Regions from separate parts of the Flectobacillus sp. genome, predicted to be linked through region 1. Evidence: riboswitches for the same ligand, from Rfam matches in the RefSeq annotation. Region 1 holds a riboswitch; each other region holds the start of a gene.
The links. A riboswitch is a leader RNA that binds a small molecule or an ion and turns the genes downstream of it on or off. The one in region 1 is predicted to bind cobalamin.

Region 1 (4,981 bases):
CCGCCCAATCCAAGTAAATTGGTGCATTTTCTTTTCTAAGTGGCAAACCTTCACGAATTGCAGGTTCGTCAATTTGAATAATTTTGATACCTGCTTTTTCCAAAGCAACAACTTCCTCGCGAATGGCCAATGCCAACTGAAATGCCGTTAATCGTCTTGGTTGGTCGTCTCTCACAAACGACCACTGTAGCATGGTGATTGGTCCTGTGAGCATTCCTTTTACAATCTTTGTCGTTTGCGCTTGGGCAAATTTTGTCCAGCGAACGGTCATATCTTCCTTGCGCTCAATATCTCCAAAAATAATCGGAGGCTTCACACAACGGCTGCCGTAACTTTGTACCCAACCATTTTGAGAAAATACATATCCAGATAATAACTCCCCAAAGTATTCTACCATGTCATTGCGCTCAAATTCGCCATGCACCAAGACATCCAAGCCCAATTCTTCTTGCCAATGAATGGCCTTTTTGATTTCCGTTTCTACTTGTTGTGTATAAACTTCGTCAGAAATCAGACCTTTTTTATAATTAGCTCTCAACTGACGCACCTCTGTTGTTTGTGGAAAAGAACCAATCGTTGTGGTAGGCAACAATGGCAATTGTAACAATTCTTTCTGAATCGACTGGCGAAGTGTAAATGGTGCTTCGCGCTCAAAATCGGCATTTTTAATACCTTGAATTTGGGCTTTAACCGTTGGTCGGTGAATCAATGTTGAAGACTTTCTACTTTCAATAGCTTGTTGGTTTTCTGTCAAAACAGAAGCCAAACTGCTAAATAATTGGGGTTTTGTCAAATCTGCTAATGTACGAACTTCTTTCAATTTTTGTTTAGCAAAAGCCATCCAGTTTTTAATCGTCGGAGTTAATACACTTTCGTCTTTTTCCAAATCCAAATCATAAGGCGTATGTAACAATGAACATGATGGCGCAATCCAAACACGGTCTTCGCCAAGCTTTGAAAGGGCTTTTTCAATGAAACTTAAGGAGTTGGTAAAATCATTTTTCCAAATATTTCGACCATCTACCAAGCCTAATGAAAGTTTGGTAGTTCCATTCACAAAATCTTCATGATTCAGAATATCTCCTAATTGAGATGGACAACGAACTAAATCAACATGAAGGCAGTCGACAGGCAAACTCAAAGTAGTGGCTAAATTATCGCCAGAACATTCAAAATAAGTTGCCAAAACAATTTGAAGCGCTGGCAATGCTTTTCTGATTTGTTGGTAAACCTCTTGAAAAACTGTCCTCTCTTTTTCTGTCAAATCCATGACCAAATATGGTTCATCGATTTGAATAGTATGTGCACCACGACTTTCGAGTTCTTGCAATAACTCGATATAAACAGGCAACAAACGTTGAATCAAGTCTAAACGGTTAAATCCTTTTTCCTTTTCTTTACCTAAAAGCAAATAGGAAACTGGACCAATTAAGACTGGTTTTGTAACGATATCCAAGCGTTTTGCCTCCTCAAATTCTTGAACAGGTTTATTCGAAAATCTATAGAATTGTTGATTTTTAGTAAACTCAGGAACGATATAGTGGTAATTGGTATCAAACCATTTGGTCATCTCGCAGGCTACGACATCAAAACCCTCCTTTTGATAGCCACGTGCCATGGCAAAGTATATTTCTAATTCCTTGCTAGACTTTCCATCCACTAAAGCTTGATAGCGTTGTGGAATTACCCCTAAGGTCAAAGACAAATCTAATACATGATCATACAATGAAAAATCGTTGCTTGGAATAAGGTCAATACCATTTTCCTGCTGGATTTTCCAGTGTTCTAGTCTCAACTGATACGCCTGAGACTGTAATTCTTCTTTACTGATTTTGCCTGACCAGAATTGTTCGCAGGCTTTTTTGAGTTCTCTTTTGCTACCGATTCGTGGATAGCCAAGGATGTGAGTAAGCATGTTGGTTGAATGTTTAAAAATGAAATACTCAACCATTTAGGCACAACACACAAAACCTTCAACGAGTGGAACAGATTTTTCAAAAGTTTTCAGGTATCAGCTTTCGGCTTTCTCGAAAGCAAACATCATAAACACCACATTTTGATGTTTAACAAAAGCTGACCCGAAATGTATATCAATAGAGCTACTAGTTTATCGAAATCACTAATACGCTCAATTACTCATTCGTAAATGAGTTTGAAAAATCAATGCGCGTCCAACACCCTATTCGTGAGAGTCTTGTCATTGAGAAAAGCAGCAAGTCTCCTGACTTATAACATCGTTGTACTCCTTCTCATTCCAGCTGGAACAATGGATATCTTGTACACGACTTGCTCCGAAGAGCGGTTAAATACAGTAGCACGTCTGTTCGTGATTCACACACGATTCCTTTTTAAATCAAAGCATCACTTTGATACTACTTTTCCGATTGATGTGTAAAATGGATAGGACAAAGGTATATGAGCAATCTTTTACATTTTTACTCTTCACTACTATTTGTTTAAAAATTAGATAATAACAAATAATAATTCATAATAATTAGATAAAACATCTATTTATTGTATAATTAAAAGTGAAAAATTTTTATTAAACGCTAAATTTTCACCTGTCTATTTCAACGATATTTTGACCATAATCAAATCATCAACCAACTTAGCTCATGATTGTATCTCAAAAAAAATTCTAATTTTAACTATTCTAAAACACGAAATCGGATAGAGGTTTAACTATTATCCTAAAAGTTGACACATAAGATGAAACATTGGTTGGCAGGAATATTCATGGTAGCTCTGATCACGGGCTGTAAGAAAAAAGTGGAAACGATATACCCTCAAATTCAGGCTATTTCTGAATCAGTTTATGCTTCAGGTGTGGTTAAAAGTGTCAATCAATACCAAGTTTTTCCCAAAAACTCAGGTATTATTTCTTCGCTGAAGATAAAAGAGGGTGATTTTGTGGAAAAAGGGCAAATACTATTCGAAATTGCTAACCCTAGCGCTAAACTCAATATCGAAAATGCAGAGTTGAATTTTGATAATGCTTCTATAAAATCAAATCAAGAACGTCTGCGAGACGCTGTTATCGCCAAAGATTTAGCCTATCAAAAACTCAAGAATGATTCACTGCTTTGGCGTCGTCAAAATGCGCTTTGGCAACAACAAATCGGAACGAAGGTCGACCAAGAACAGCGTGAATTAGCCTATCATAATTCCCAAACAGCTTTTCAATCAGCCGAGATACGAGTGAGCGAATTGCGTCGTCAGATCAAATTTTCTGCTGAACAATCTGCCAAAAATGTCGCATTAGCCAAGAGTATTGCTTCAGATTTTGCCGTTCGTGCCGAGGTCTCAGGACGCATTTATAGTTTTTCTAAAGAAATCGGAGAAATGGTCTCAATCCAAAATCCTGTCGCTATCATCGGCGATGCCAAGGTTTTTATGCTTGAGCTACAAATCGACGAAGATGATATTACTCGTGTCAAAATTGGACAAAAAGTATTACTCACGCTGGATAGTTATGACAAACAAGTATTTGAAGCAAAAGTCAACGGCATCGACCCTTTGATGAATGAAAAAACTAGGACTTTTACGGTAAAAGCGAGCTTCATAGCACAACCAGAAGTATTGTATCCCAACCTCAATGTGGAAGCAAATATCATTACTGCCGAAAGACCCAAGGTATTGACAATTCCAAGAAATTATTTGGTGGATGAACAGTTTGTTTTGGACAAAGATGGTCAAAAAAGAGCTGTAAAAGTTGGACTGAAAGACTTCCAACGTGTCGAAATTTTATCAGGAATTACTGCCCAAGACGCTATCCAAAAACCTGCACTATGAACTACCCACTGATTTGGAATATTGCTCAATCGCTATCCTTGGCTCGTTGGAAACAAACCTTGGTGGCTGCCGTTGGTGTGATGTTTAGTATTACGATGTTCATCGCATTGTTGGGTTTTATGAACGGGCTCAACGACCTCTTGGATAGCTTAGTCTTGAATAGAACCCCTCATGTTCGACTTTTTAACGAAATAAAAGCCAATGAAAATCAGCCTATTTTGCTCGATAATCGCTACCAGAAATACCATAATTTTATCAGGTCTATTAAACCTAATGGAAAAAATGCTCAGATTGCCAACAGCGCTGCCATCATTAGTACGCTAAAAAAAGACAAACGTGTTTTGGGAATTTCCCCCAAAATGATTGCCCAAGTATTTTTCAATGTGGGCGAAACGGATGTAACAGGCGTAGTCAACGGAATAGATGTAGAGGCAGAAGCAAGACTTTTCTCCTTCGGCGACTATGTTACTGATGGCTCGTACATAGATTTGAAGAATATTCCGAATAGTATTATTTTGGGAAAAGGCTTAGCAGACAAAATGCTGGCAAATATTGGCGATGTGGTGCAAGTGACCACCGCCAAAGGCGATAGATTCCCCTTGAAAGTGGTAGGTTATTTCCAATCGGGACTCGGTGAGATAGACAAAGTTCAGAGCTATACCTCTTTAAAAACAGCACAAAAACTCATCGGACAAAGCAATGCTTATGTGACAGATATTCAAATCAAATTACATGATTTGAATATGGCACCTTCGGTAAGCAAAGAATATGCACAAATTTTTAGCACTGATGCTGAGGATATTCAAACCGCTAATGCCCAATTTGAAACAGGGAGCAGTTTGCGCAGCTTGATTTCGTATGCCGTCGGCATTACATTACTCATAGTGGCTGGTTTCGGGATTTACAATATCTTGAATATGTTGATTTATGAAAAAATGGATACCATTGCCATTCTGAAAGCAACGGGGTTTTCAGGAAGCGATGTCAAAAAGATATTTATCACCATTGCCATCAGTATCGGTATATTGGGTGGCTGCACTGGACTGTTTTTCGGATTTCTGTTATCACTATTAATCGATAATGTGCCCTTCAAAACGGCGGCTTTACCAACTATAAGCACTTATCCTGTCAATTATGACCTAAAATATTACTTGATAGGAATCACTTTTTCCTTGATTACAACGTATTT
Region 2 (7,280 bases), on a different contig from region 1:
GCATCATGGTCTTTAAAATGGGTTTTAATGAGAGACTTTATACAAGTGTTGCACAAACATTGTCCTTGGTATTGATTTAAACTCAACTGTCTCAATTGTTGAGTTTGTTCAAAGTTTAATGTTAGTTGTTGACAATCGCAATGCGCTATCTCGTCAACTTTACATTGAAATGGTTGTTGGCAACGTGGACAATGAATTTGTATTTTCAACATTATATCAATGATAACTCTAAAAAATGATAATTGTTATGAATTAATTTTTCTCTTTGAATTACTTCAATGGGATATTGAAACAAGGGGCAATCTAATACTACAGTGTGGAACTCTCCGTTTTCGCCACAAACATCCACTCCCCGAGCTTCCAAATCTTCTACTGTTTTGGCATCCATAATTCTTCCTAAAAAAGATGCGCCCAAAGTATCATTACAAGATACAATCATGGTTTTTATCCCTGACTCAATCATCGTAAATACTAATTCCTTACGGTTCTTTTTCCAAAGTGGCAAGTGACAGTTGAGCTGAGCCTCGGCACAAACTTTTTCTTCCCATTCACGATGCGGCTGTAGATCTATATCTCCAAAAACGGCATCTGTCAATTGGTATTCATTAGTCAGCGACTTGAGACGTGCGATGTATTTTTCGGTATAATTGTCCCAAGAGGTACTAATTGTAACACTTGGACAGCCAATAGCCTTGGCTTGAGCATCCAGAATAGCTGGGCTCAAACCATGCGAACGTGAGCGGTCGCCCCATTCGTTAAGTGTTGTAAAAATGACGGTAGGTCGTTGATTCATTTGCATTAAAGCAAAACAAGAATCCTTACCACCAGACCAAGAGCAAAGGAGGTTCATTTTTTGAGGGTAAAGGCACTAGGCAAGAGGCACTAGTGGCATAATTACTGGATGTAAAATTCCTAAGCATTAAACAATGCTATCTTATTCTAACTAAAAACTATTGCCTCTTGCCTAATGCCTAGTGCCTATTTTAAAACAGCAAACTCAACCCAATACTTGCATTGAATCGGCGGGTTTGGTAGCCTGTAATTTCTACAAATTGGGTATTCAATATATTTCTTAAATCAGCGTATGCTTTGATTTTTGAATTGATGCGATATTCACCATATACATCTAATAATTGATACGCATCCAAGTCTACATTGATAGATTTGAATTGGTCATTGTCATAATAGGTATCTTTGCGAGTACCTACGCCTCTCAAAGTTGAACTCACATATAATTTTGAAGTAGCCTGATAACCCAAACTCAAGGTAAAGGCATTTTCTGGACGACGAATCAAATTTTTATAAGTCGTGTCTTTTCCTGCCACTTTGGTTGTTAGCTCGCCAATTTGGTGCGTATAGGTAGCCGAAAGATTAAACTTGCCTAACTGTGCTTGAGCATCCAACTCTAAACCTTTACTTGCTTGCTTGTTAAAATTAACATACTTGCCATACGGCGCAGTACTAATTGACTGAAAAATAATCACATCATTGATGGTTGTATTGAAATACACCGCTCGAAAATAGGATTGTTGATTATTGCTAAACAACTGAAAACCGCCTTCTTGCGTGAATGACTTTTCAGGATTCAAGGCTGTATTGCCATAAGGAGAATACAATTGATACAACGTTGGCGACTTGAAACTTGAGTAGAAGTTGGCTAATACTTTTAAGTTTTTACCCAATAAATAATAAGGATTGAGCGTGTAGGTAAAATTATTTCCGTACAAAGAATGATGATTGTAACGACCACCCGCTTCAGCGCCAAAACCACCCAAATTATTCAAAGTAAACGAGGTATAACCACTCACCTGATTTACATTGGCTAAGGCATCGCTCAATGGCGCATCTTCATAAGGGCCCCAATCGCTGATAGACAAATACGTTTGGTTCATTTTCTGAGTGCGATATTCTGCACCGACCAACCAAGTTATATTTTTACCCAAACTCCAACTACCATATAATTCGGCATAGTTGGTTTTGGCACCATAATTACTCGCCGAATACTTATCATAGGCATCAGGAGCCACATAGTTAGAATCGTTGATATAGCTACGTTTGAGGTCGTTGTAATGGTAATTGGCCACTAATTTGCCTCCTCCTACAAAATACTCCGCACCTACTCCTATCTGTGTGCTTCGGCTATTTGCTACAAAATCTTTGTCGTCGCTAAACGCCCCATTATCAATGTCGGCACGATAAGTTTCGTTTGTTACAAAAACTTTGGTTGTAAGGTTTTCTCCAAATTTTTGCTGAAACTGAGCACGAAACGCATCTTGATTAAAGGCATCTTTTTCGTTCAGATTATCATCTTTTTTATTGGCTGCTTGCGAAATTCCTTTTGAGTACAACTTGGTATATGCCACAGCATAACTCGAATTTTTACTCAATGTACCACTTAAATTCAGTGCACCCTTCCATGTACCATAACTGCCTCCCGAAAGGTTAGCTTGTGCGCTAAACGGCTTATTATCAGCTTTTTTACGAATAATATTAATAACGCCTCCTACAGCATCCGAGCCGTAAAGGGTGGATTGTCCGCCTTTCAAAATCTCAATTCTTTCGATTTGGTCGATTGAAATAACGTTTAAGTCAAAATAATTACCAATCGTAGAAGGGTCATTTAATGGAATGCCATCCATCAACAACAAAGCATAGCCATTACTTAAGCCTCGTATACTAACTTCTTGGTTTGCCCCAAGTGTTAGTTGAGAGCCTACTACCTGCATACCTACTTGCTGATTGAGGAGCTCTCCAAGTGATTTGCCTACATTCCGCTCCAAAATTTCTTTGGAAATAACGGTTAAAACTTTTCCTGTCTGTAATTGTTTTTGAGGTACTTTATTGGCCGTAACTACAACTTCGTTAAGGTTTGTTACCTTGTTTTGAGCCATACTCAGGCTTGCCATACAAAGTAATCCAGAACAGAAAAATAAAGATTTAAACATTGATTTGATAATTGTTTTCTAGCTAAATATCAATTCCTAAACCTAAAAAATAGGTTTGATGATTGGATATAAAAGAATAGAAAATGAACAGAAAAGCGAACGCTCAGCAACAATTCATCCACCGTAAATTGTACCAAGAATAGATAAAAGGCAGGTCTCCTGACTTGTTTCATCGACTTCGAGCCTTCCCGCCGCAAGGGCAGTGGCCATGAAGATTGAATTCGACACAAAACGAAACTTACAGTTGCGGGGACAGTTTAGGCTTTTCACCTAATTCCCTATTAAGCTTTGACACTTCCAAGATTTGAAGCATAAAGCACCTATATCTACCACAAAGGTAGTAAATTGTGATTGAGGGAATTAGAGAATTCTGAATTCTTTTCAATTTTAGAATCCTATTTTATGACTATCTGGGTATTCGTTAAACAGGTTTTAAAAACTATCAAAGCCTAAATTGCTTAACTTTACCTTTACAAAATATTTTGTCAAAATTGCCCTATGGAATTCAGAACGCCAATAAATATAGAAAAATCGCCCTTTCAAATACAACTTCAATCCAAGATATTGACAGTCGGTTCATGCTTTGCACAAGTTATTGGACAAAAGCTTGAGGAAAACAAAATTGCCACAGATGTGAACCCTTTTGGGACTTTGTTTAACCCCATGTCTATTTTCAAACTTTTGAATCCTGGCTATCAAAACGTCGACGAGCGGCTGTTTGTGCAACACCAGCAAACATGGTTTCACTATGATTTTCACTCACAGTTTTTTGCAACTCAACAAGCGTCTTTAAAGGAATTATTGAATCATAACCTAGCAAAAATTCAGATTCAGCAATATGATTTCTTGGTTTTGACTTTCGGAACTGCATTTGTACATCAGCTCAAAGCTACGCCAAGCTATGTAGCCAATTGTCATAAAATGCCTGCAAGTTTATTCGAAAAGGACTTATTGAGTGTGAAGGATATTTGTAAAAAATTCGCCGAGATACACAAAGCCATTAGTGAGTTGAACCCTTCTTTAAGAATCATTATTACCGTTTCGCCAGTGCGACATACCAAAGAAGGACTGGCCGAAAATCAATTATCTAAATCAATTCTTCGAACTGCGTGCCATTATCTCAGTACTGATTATGAAAATGTTACGTATTTTCCATCCTACGAAATCATGATAGACGACCTCCGTGATTATCGTTTTTACAAAGCCGACATGATTCATCCGAATGAAGTGGCGGAGCAATATATTTTTGAGCAGTTCGTAAAAACCTATTTCTCAGATGATTTACAAGCTTTTTTGCCCAAATGGCAACAAATTAAAAAAGCTTTGACTCACAAACCTTTCGATATTACATCAGAGGCACATCAGAAGTTTTTAAAAAATGTATTAAAGCAATTAGAGGTAATAGAAAACCAAGTAGATATATCGGCAGAGAAACAGCAGATTTTGGCGCAAATCGTGAAAGAGATTAATCGTTAACGGTATATTCGCTATCTGTATTGACAAAACTTGAAGGAGAATTTCAACACTCTCTCAATAGAAAATTACTCAATAAAAAAGCCCCAGTGGTTAGCTGGGGCTTATCAGAGCTTCAAAGTTAAATAGTTGTTTTGAGTTTAGTAAATTAATCAAATTGGTACTTTCATAGTTTGTCACTTACGGTGACCCTAAAATTTTATCATTTTAAAATTCGCTCTGAAAATATCTTTAAGATTTTGGCTTATTAAAGCTGCAATCTGTTGTTTCAATTATTATTATAAAATCTTCAATAGATTGTTTTTGGATATTGCTAACTGATTAGCTTTACAAAGGTAAAAGCATTTTTTGAATAAAATATAATTTTAACAATTTTTTTTTAAACAAAATAAACAAAATCTTCTATTTACTCTTTTTATACCAAAAACAAATCTTGGATTAGTACCAAAAAGTATTTTATCTAAAAAAGCAATTTCAAGTCTTTAATTAGCTTAAAAAAACGCCCGAAAGGCATATATTGCCACATCTAAAAAAAATAAATCCTTTCCCTAGAAGAGAAAGGATTTAAAAATTATCCAAAAACAATCTCAAAAAAATTAAGTCCCTTTCGGTAGGCTTAATATTTCGGCTGAAGGTCGAAACCTTCGGTGTGCATTAAACCATTTCACTTATTTTTCTAATACCACGATAGAATTCACGAGGTATTTATCATTAGCGGTACGAAGGTTATAGACCTTTTCGACCGTACGATAGTCTGAATTAGTTGAAAATACTTTATAGCGATTAAAAGTATGCATATCGCTATTGTACATCAACACTTGTTCACCTACTTTTAAATTTCCTAATTTGGCATGCCCCGTAGTAGTAAGCACAGGATGATTGGCTGTACCTTCCAATTCGGTTAATTGAAAAAGTGGTTGTGTTGAAGCAAAAGCTTGGTCTTCGGCGTCGCTCAATAATACTTTTACAATGCCAAAAGACTTATGGTCGTGCTCGATTACTTCATCTACAAGCGTTGTTTCGGCTTTGTTGGTTAGGGTGTTGTAAGACATCACAAACTCACCAGCTTTTACGTCGGCAATAGACTTTTGGGCACCATCAGCCATAGTTACAGTGGCTGTCTCAGGAAAACAATATTCGTATTTATCTTCTGCGCCATGCTCAGCGCCCGAAGCGCCCCCTGTAAATTCTTTTGCTAATACAAAAGCTACACAAGAAGAAAATCCAGATACGGCTTTTTCACCATCTTTTAGGTCATCGATATATTTGCCCCAAACTTCTTTTTCGGCCATCGGATTGGGCACTACTAAGTTGATTTTTTTGCCATCTTTAGGCGTTGTAAAAACCATCAAAGAGCCCATTTCCTTCATTTCGGCAGTTTCTAAGACTTTGTATAAATATATACGACGCTCTTTTCCATCTGAGAATTTGAAGATGTATGGTGGGTTGCTGTTATCCAATACATAAGCTCCCTCTTTAATATATGTATCCTTGTCAGGATTTTTGACTGCAATTTTCTTAAGCGCATCATAATCAACATTTTTGATTCCCACTTTAGCTACTTCTTGAGCCTTGGCGAAAAGAGTTGAGCAAACTAAACCAAATACTAACAATACTTTTTTCATACTGAATAATTTTAATCTTCAATAAGGAGGTGCTTGAAATAATAACAAGTAGGTAGAGAATCTATCTCTCTACAAATAAGCTCCTACACCGAAAGAGTATGTGATACTTATTTGAAATACAGCCTTATTAAATCAAAATTATTTTATAATTATAAATATAATAAATTATTGATTATCAAAGAAAAGTATGTCAAATTTTTTAAAATAATTTTAAAATTATGATGCATTTACACGACGGTGAATTTGTTCTACCACGGCCTTAGCCGATTCGAGAGCTCCTGCCATCCATGCTGTCAGGTGAGTAGTATGCTCTCCTGCCATGTAAATCTCATCGTCGGGCTTAATCAAGGCTGGATACAATCTTTTGCGTTGTGCATCGGTATATTCAGCCCAACCGCCTTGCGAATAAGGTATTTTTTGCCATGCCAACGAAAAGGAACTTTCAAATTCGGTAGCATACTGCGGGTGAATTTTACTTCCTTGCTCCAAAGCCGCTTTTTCTCGTTCGGCAATAGATAAATTACCCATTTTTACGGCTCGGTCATGGAAATTATAATAGCCTTTCAACAAACCTTTTTTACCCATAAAATTATAGGAAGGATAAAAAATTTGAGTAATATCCATATTGGTTCGAGAAATACCTCCAAATATTTTATCGTCTTCTTCCCAGAATCTGCGCTTGAACTGCAATCCAATTTTACCTGTATTCATGTAAGAAGTAAAATCTATGGCACGACGGATATCCGAAGAAAAGTCAGTCTGTATATTACGTAATACAGGCAACGGAATTGTACAAATACAATAATCTGCTTTAAGTTCCTTTTCCTGTCCAACTTTATCTTTATATACTACACGAACGCCTGGTTGGGTTTTTCGAATTTCTTTTACTTCTGTTTGATATTGTATTTTTCCTTCAAGACGCTTTGCAAATTCATACGGAATTGCATCCATACCACCAAAAGGCTGTAACATAACTGGCTGCTGATTGAAAGTATATTCGCTTACATTCGAAAATGCGGGGTGAAACAACCCTCCTGCAATAATATCATGTAACGAGTGAGGTTCTGCCAATTGTGGGATTTGGTCGCCATACCCACCCTGATGCAAATATCCGTGTCGTTCGGAGCCTTTGTACTTTTTGGTAATATCCAAATCACATTCCTCTTTCAGATATGCAATAAGCTTGTCGATATCCTCTTTGGTCAAATCTTGGTCTAGGGCTTTTTGGTCAGCCGCC
Region 3 (7,280 bases), on a different contig from region 1:
TGTTGAATCAGCGAAATTCGCAAAGCAAGTTTTTCTAATTGCCCCAATGCGCCTACAGGTTTGGTTTTGAAATCTATTTTATGTTGAATAGCCTCTAAAATAGATGAATCTGGCACGGGGATATGGAAAGTTTTCATAAAGGAATCAAATCTGTAAAGTAATATAATGTGCGGTGCATGTTGAGGGCTGCATCCTTGTATTCGTAGGTCTTGTCGACGGTCTCTCCTATTTCAAACTTAATTTCTTGACTAAAATAGGGTGCTTTAAAAACGAATGTATGAAATTCTCCATTTTCACCGCAAGGGTCGATATTGGGTGGAAGGTCAATGACAAAATCTTTGTCAAGAATTCTACCACAAAAGCTTTTATCTAAAAGATTACCATTTACACTCACGACAATCGTTTGAAAACCTAAAGACCAAAATTCTTCTAACAATTCCATCGAATCCCTTTTCCAAATAGGAAAAACACCCGTAATGCCTTGCTGAGCCAAACGTTCTTCTCGATGTTTGCGAAGGTCTTCCAAAAAAATATCGCCAAAAATAGAATGGGTAATTCCTTGTGCCAATAAAGGATTAAGTGTTTCTGCCATTCGTTGCTGATATTCCTCCATCGAAACAGTTTCGGGTAAGCGAAGAGTAACAAGAGGTTTACCAATATTCTGGGCTTGCTGTTGGAGTAATTCTTCACGTACTCCGTGCATAGAAATGCGTTTGAAGGAGTCATTAACCGAGGTAAGAAGCGTCTCGACACTCAAATTGGGGTCTTTAAGCGCATGATAAAGACTCAATGCCGAATCTTTACCTCCCGACCAATTCATAAGCGCTCTGTGTGTTGTCATAATCAGTTAGTTGCGAAGCAAAATCGATTTCAATCTTTAATCTGTACGGGAATACCACTTATCATCAAGGTTGCTTTTGTTGATTTTTGAGCAAGATATTGGTTGACCCATCCCTGCAAATCTACAAATTTTCGACCTATATCAGTTTCTGCATGCACGCCCATCCCTAGTTCATTGGTAATGAAAATAATGATAGCATTAAGCTTTGCTAATTCATCAATTTCCTGTTTTGCTTTGATTAGGCAAGCCTCAACATCATATTTTTCATCAATAAAAAAATTTGTTAACCAAAGTGTTACGCAATCAATCATATACACTTTTTCGGCTTCAATTACTTTACTGATATTTTTTTCTTCTTCAATCAAGGTCCAACGCTCGTCACGGTCGCCACGATGGCGCTCGATTCGTTTTTCAAAATCTCCATCCCAATGCCTTGCTGTAGCAAGGTACGTTGGGGATGGAGAAAAACTGAGCGCTAGATTTTGTCCGTAGCTACTTTTTCCACTTCTGGCACCGCCAGTAATCATCCAAATCATGGTATTATATTTATAGCTGTTGGCTTGGGGCTTTCAGCATTTGGAATTTCATTTTTTTAGGTAGAGACATTTTGACACTCTAAACTCAACACTTCTATTTATACCAATACTGATTCGTAAATATTTACAGCTTTGTGTTTTAAATGTGCTGGAATTTCAAAAATTTCTGGATGAAATAATGCCGCCAATACCTCTATCCCATTGACCAAAGTGGAGGCACTTGGTTGAGTAAACATATCAAAATCAGCCAAATACACTTGTTTATTCTGAACAGCTTGAAGCTCTTCCCAACCCTGTTGTTTTTCAAGCAGGAACAACTCCTCTCTAGCGCGTTCGGTTTCGAATCCACAAGGCGCAATTACCAAAACCTCTGGATTATAACGCTTTATTTTATCGAAATCAGTGACAATGCTGTAGCCCGCAGGGTTGCTGAGCATATCTATTCCTCCCGCAAAAGCAATCTGGTAAGGTATCCAGTGCCCACAATTATATACGGGCTGAATCCATTCTAACAGACTCACTCTTCTAACAGGCGCCTTGTGTTTTCGTAGGGTGTCAATCACAGCATCTATTCTAGCGTTGAGTTTGGATAAATACTCGTAGGCTGCCTCTTCTTTGCCCAAAGCTGTTGCAATCTGAATAGCACAATCAAAGACATTCTTGAGATTTTTGGGTGTGAGCGCCACCAATTCTGGCACCTTTGGCAATTGAGCTACCGCACTTGCCGTACACACGGTATCTATCTGACAAACCTCACAAACGTCCTGTGTAAAAACTACATCAGGAGCGGCTTTTTCCAATCGCTCTTGCTCTACATAATACAAGCTTTTTCCTTGTGCTTTGTAGGAAGAAAAGATTTTATCAATCTCATCGCTCGTGTAGTTGTTATCCTCCAACACGCAACGCACCACGATAGGCTTTTCGCTTCGAGATTGGGTACTACACTCAAAAGTCACACCATACAAATGACTTTGTAGATTCATATCATAAATCATTTGGGTGGCAGCTGGTAAAAAAGAACAGGCTCTCATATTAAATAAATGGCTTTGGGGTTTTGGCTATCAGCTTTCAGCAATTATTTCTGTGGTTTTCAAAGAAATACTATTAGACTCTTAGCCTAGGGCATATCGCTTAATACCTAATGATTATTAAAAATTTTTATTCGAAAACTACTATTCATTATTAAAAAAAGGTGAGAACTATGCTATTTTGATCCGAATATATTAATCAATAGGTTATAGGTTTGATTGAGAAATTAAAGCACGTTACTTTGAAAAATTAACCAGATTTTTCAGAACTAAATACTAAGCTTGTTCAAAGGCAATATTGGGTAATTTTATTTTTGCAAATTCAATAGCGCCAAACATCACGGCACCGTAACCCAAGGTTCCTGCTAGGAAATTGAGCATATACGGATACCCTTGGATATAGCATTGGATTAGTCCGTTCAAATCTCTTGAAAGTGGCCCACCAGTACGAATATCCATGCCTCCGCCAAACCACACACCAAAGTCAACCAACAACCAAAAGCCCACCGATGCCGCCACACCACTCAAAAGGAAATTTTGAATATTTACTTTTTTCATCAAAACTTTTCCTAATAATACAATTCCTGCAAAAATGGCATAATTGTACATCCAGCCACTGTACATAATACCGTATTTGCCACCGTAAATCATCCCATTGATGATAAGGTCAGAAAATAAAAGTGTCAATAATGGAAAAGCGTAGGCTTTCCAGCGTTGAGAAAAATACGTACCTCCAAATAAGCCCATTGCACCGATTGGCGTAAAATTGCTCAAAGGATTGAGGCACGAGGCATTAATCAGGCGTGCTGTTCCTACCAAAATCACAATTGATAGTAGCAGACTTACACGTGGATTTAGTTGTGTTTTTGTCATGTTTGTAATCGTTTTTACTGTTAGCAAGGCAGAAAAACAGTGCTTTCTACCTTGCCTTGCCTTTTAGTGAATACTAAATACTGCTCCAGCCATGAAATTACGACGGCGAGTATTGTAGCCAGGTACGTCCGAAAACTCCTTGTCTGTAAGGTTTTTCAAATCAAAAAATAATTTAATCGTCGTGTTGATTTGATACTCTGTATAAAAATCTAATGTTGTGTAATTTCCTAGAATAACTTTAGCATCGTCGTAAGGACCACTGCTAGCCTTGCTTACTGAACGAAGTGCCAACTGTGCCGACCAATTTTTCAAAATCTGGTAAGCCACATTTACATTAACCGAATGTTTTGGACGACGGAAAAGATTAGCGTAAGTCGTATCTTTTCCTGCCACTTGTGTAGTAACTTCACCATCTACAAAAGTATAATTGGCCTTGATTTGTGCTTTACCAATACCTAATTGAGCATCAACTTCGAAACCATGATCTTTTTGCTGACTCAAATTTACATAGCGTCCCCACGGGTCTTGGTTGATACTGATGTACGCAATCACATCCTTGATATTGCGATTGAAGTACACCCCACGAATATATGATTGGTGATTTTTACTGAAATACTGAGCACCAATTTCGCCAGTTTTGCCTACCTCTGGCTTCAATGCTTCGTTACCGTAAGGAGAAAATAACTGGTATAATGAAGGTGCTTTGTAGCTAGAAGAATAAGTAGCTAATACTTTTAATCTATCGCCAATCCAATAAAACGGATTTAGGTTATACGTAAAATTATTACCATAAATAGAGTGATTGTTGTAGCGTCCACCAAGCTCTAAACCAAAGCCATTAAAGTCTTGTAAATTCAAAGAAGTGTAGCCGCTAAACAAACTGGTATTGGCAGTAGACGCTTTTATCGCTGGGCTCTCATAAGGGCCGTAGCTACTGATAGACAAATAGGTTTGGTCAGTATTTTGCCAACGATTTTCAACTCCTAATACCCATTTGATTTTATCAGAAAATGTATGAGCATAATAAGCCTCCGCAAATCTTGCTACACCACGATAATAGCCATAAGAATAGTTAGCAAAAGCGCCAGCCTCTACATGTGCCGAATCGTCGACATAGACCCTTTGACCGTTAGTTTGCTGAAAATTGACAGTTAGTTTGCCATTTTTCAATTGATATGCCCCACCAACAGACCAAAGCAAGTTTTTATTTTCAAAAGTATAGTCTTTTTCATCTTTGAAAGCCCCTGCATCCAAGTCTGTCTTGTAATAATTACTCATCAAATCAGCTCTTAAGGTTAAGTTTTCACCCACTTGTTGACCCAATTTTACCTGAAAATTATTTTGCTTGAATCCGTCATTGTCAAAAGCAGTTTTGGCAGTCTCAGGCTGTTTAGCCGCAGAAATACCGTTTGATTTTGTGCCATTCCATGACAAACCATAGGTCGTTTTTTTGTACTGACCACCTGCATTTACACTTGCGCGGTAGGTATCATAGCTACCACCAGCCAAACTTCCGCTGAGACCTAATTTTTTACCACTATTTTTTAAAGTAATGATATTAATGACGCCTGCAACAGCATCAGAACCATATAAACTTGACTGACCACCTTTCAAAATCTCGATACGCTCGATTTGGTCGATTGCAATCAAGTTGATGTCAAACGACGTAGACGCACCAGAGGGGTCATATACAGGCAAACCATCGACCAAAATCAAGGTATAGCCAGCGCCAGCGCCACGCAAATACAAATCTTGGTTTGTGCCAAGTGTATTTTGAGAACCAATAACCGTAAGTCCAACTTGCTGGTTTAGCAACTCGCCTACAGTTTTACCTTTACTACGTTGAATCGTAGCCGCATCAATTACTGTTACTACTTTTCCTGACTGCGACTGCTTTTGAGGATATTTGTTGGTACTAACAATCACCTCATCAAGCACCTGAGTCTTTTCTGAATTTTGGGCAATACTTTCTACACTTGCACATAAGGCAAGCAATACCACTGATGGAAATAACTTTGAAGAATAAAACATTTAGAATTTGAACTTCCATTTTTTTATTCACCCATTTCAAAACATTCATTCCAATACCGCAAAATGCAGCACAGAGAACTGTTCAAAAATGTTGATAATGGTCAATAAAAAAAGCGAAAATACTTTGCGAACGCTCGATTTTTGCTCATCCTCCGTAAGCGCCTATCAAGAATAATCTATGGCAGGTCTCCTGACTTCACTCGTCAAACTCGAACCTTCCCGAAATAAATTCAGTGGTTATGAGGATTGAGTTGACACGATTGAGTGTTACAGTTGCGGGGACAGTTCAGGTATCACACCTGATTCCCTATTAAGCTTTGAGGTTTTTGCTGGGAAAAACTAAAGCACCATAAACTGTTGGCAAAGTTATGGAAAAAATTAGGACAAAAAAAATAGCGTATCAACTAAATCGATACGCTATTCCGAACTACACCAAATATTATTATGATAACCACAATGGTGGCTCTCGAAAGTCTTGTTTCATTTAAAAGCACTTTGATGTTACAAATTTGAGTATTTATTATTAATAATAAAATAAGTAAAATTACTTAATTGTTAGCAAGATTTATAGATTTAAAATAAGTGCATCTTTAATTTACTCAAAAAAATCGAGAATGTAACAAACTTTTATTTTTTGGTCCTTCATGCAAATGGGTATAATCATTTCAAACAAATCTGTTAACTTCAAAGCCAATCTCAATATTTTACCTTAATTCTATAGTCAACCATTTTTTACTCCCTGAAATTTTAAAAAAATGACCCATTTTCTAAAAAACTCAAAAATCTTAACACTCTTATTTGGTAGTTTGGCATTTGGCACACAAGCCCAAACTGTTGAAAAAGTAAACGACCCCGTAGAATGGATAAATCCCTTGATGGGGACAGCCTCAAAACCTAGTCTTTCTACTGGAAATACCTATCCTGCTATCGCTTTGCCTTGGGGGATGAATTTCTGGATGCCACAAACTGGCAAAATGGGCGATGGTTGGGCTTATACCTACGATGCCGACAAAATTAGAGGCTTCAAACAAACTCACCAACCTAGTCCCTGGATCAACGATTATGGTCAGTTTGCGATTATGCCAATCACGGGAAAAATTCGCTTTCAGGAAGACCAACGTGCAAGCTGGTTTTCGCACAAAGCCGAAATTGCCAAGCCTTATTACTACAGTGTGTATTTGGCCGATCATGATGTGACCACCGAAATAACACCTACCGAGCGCGCGGCGGTCATGCGTTTTACTTTTCCCAAAACTGACAGTGCTTTCGTAGTAATTGATGCTTTGGACAAAGGTTCTTTTGTAAAAATTATTCCTGAAAAAAATCAGATTATTGGTTACTCGACCAAAAATAGTGGCGGAGTTCCAGAAAACTTCAAGAACTATTTTATCATCCAATTTGATAAGCCTATTACTTACAAATCTGTTTGGAAAGCAAAGGAATTACTTGCGAACGAATTGTCTGTTACAGATAACCACGTAGGTGCTGTTGTTGGCTTCAAAATTTCAAAGCGTGGTGAGCAAGTAACTGCTAAAATTGCTTCTTCTTTTATCAGTTTTGAACAAGCTGAAATAAACCTAAAAGAAGTAGGAAGCCAATCTTTCGAAGAGATTAAAAATCTAGGAAAAGGCATTTGGAATACAGCTCTTTCAAGAATTGCCGTAGAAGGAGGTAGTGTAGACCAAACTCGCACTTTTTACTCGTGTTTGTATCGTACGATGCTTTTTCCAAGAAAATTCTATGAACTAGATGCCAAAGGGAAAGTAGTTCACTATAGCCCATATAATGGTCAAGTATTGCCTGGTTATATGTTTACTGATAATGGATTTTGGGATACCTTCCGCGCCGTGTTTCCATTCTTTAACCTAATGCATCGTAATTTGAACTCACAGATTATGGAAGGATTGGTAAATGCCTACAAGGAAAGTGGATTCCTTCCAGAATGGGCAAGTCCCGGACACCGCGATTGTA

Region 2: it holds a riboswitch for cobalamin, as region 1 does, so the genes downstream of both, ACOVQ4_RS13665 (TonB-dependent receptor plug domain-containing protein) here and metE (5-methyltetrahydropteroyltriglutamate--homocysteine S-methyltransferase) in region 1, are expected to answer to the same signal.
Region 3: it holds a riboswitch for cobalamin, as region 1 does, so the genes downstream of both, ACOVQ4_RS14655 (TonB-dependent receptor plug domain-containing protein) here and metE (5-methyltetrahydropteroyltriglutamate--homocysteine S-methyltransferase) in region 1, are expected to answer to the same signal.

The regions. Positions count from the first base shown of each region.
Region 1 covers NZ_JBMLSD010000299.1:544-5,524, forward strand. Annotated here, with positions in the region: gene metE (5-methyltetrahydropteroyltriglutamate--homocysteine S-methyltransferase) at 1-1,915, opposite strand, end outside; cobalamin riboswitch at 2,195-2,392, opposite strand; gene ACOVQ4_RS13475 (efflux RND transporter periplasmic adaptor subunit) at 2,710-3,792, shown strand; partial or broken gene ACOVQ4_RS13480 (ABC transporter permease) at 3,789-4,981, shown strand, end outside.
Region 2 covers NZ_JBMLSD010000302.1:32,338-39,617, forward strand. Annotated here, with positions in the region: gene ACOVQ4_RS13650 (PAS domain-containing protein) at 1-7, opposite strand, end outside; gene ACOVQ4_RS13655 (cysteine-rich CWC family protein) at 1-212, opposite strand, end outside; gene ACOVQ4_RS13660 (diphthine--ammonia ligase) at 212-850, opposite strand; gene ACOVQ4_RS13665 (TonB-dependent receptor plug domain-containing protein) at 984-2,945, opposite strand; cobalamin riboswitch at 3,078-3,283, opposite strand; gene ACOVQ4_RS13670 (GSCFA domain-containing protein) at 3,444-4,421, shown strand; gene ACOVQ4_RS13675 (Hint domain-containing protein) at 5,087-6,043, opposite strand; gene ACOVQ4_RS13680 (flavin monoamine oxidase family protein) at 6,260-7,280, opposite strand, start outside.
Region 3 covers NZ_JBMLSD010000323.1:1,168-8,447, reverse strand. Annotated here, with positions in the region: gene cobT (nicotinate-nucleotide--dimethylbenzimidazole phosphoribosyltransferase) at 1-137, opposite strand, end outside; gene ACOVQ4_RS14675 (diphthine--ammonia ligase) at 134-841, opposite strand; gene ACOVQ4_RS14670 (bifunctional adenosylcobinamide kinase/adenosylcobinamide-phosphate guanylyltransferase) at 871-1,377, opposite strand; gene ACOVQ4_RS14665 (ABC transporter substrate-binding protein) at 1,476-2,408, opposite strand; gene ACOVQ4_RS14660 (DUF6580 family putative transport protein) at 2,682-3,278, opposite strand; gene ACOVQ4_RS14655 (TonB-dependent receptor plug domain-containing protein) at 3,342-5,309, opposite strand; cobalamin riboswitch at 5,473-5,676, opposite strand; gene ACOVQ4_RS14650 (GH92 family glycosyl hydrolase) at 6,065-7,280, shown strand, end outside.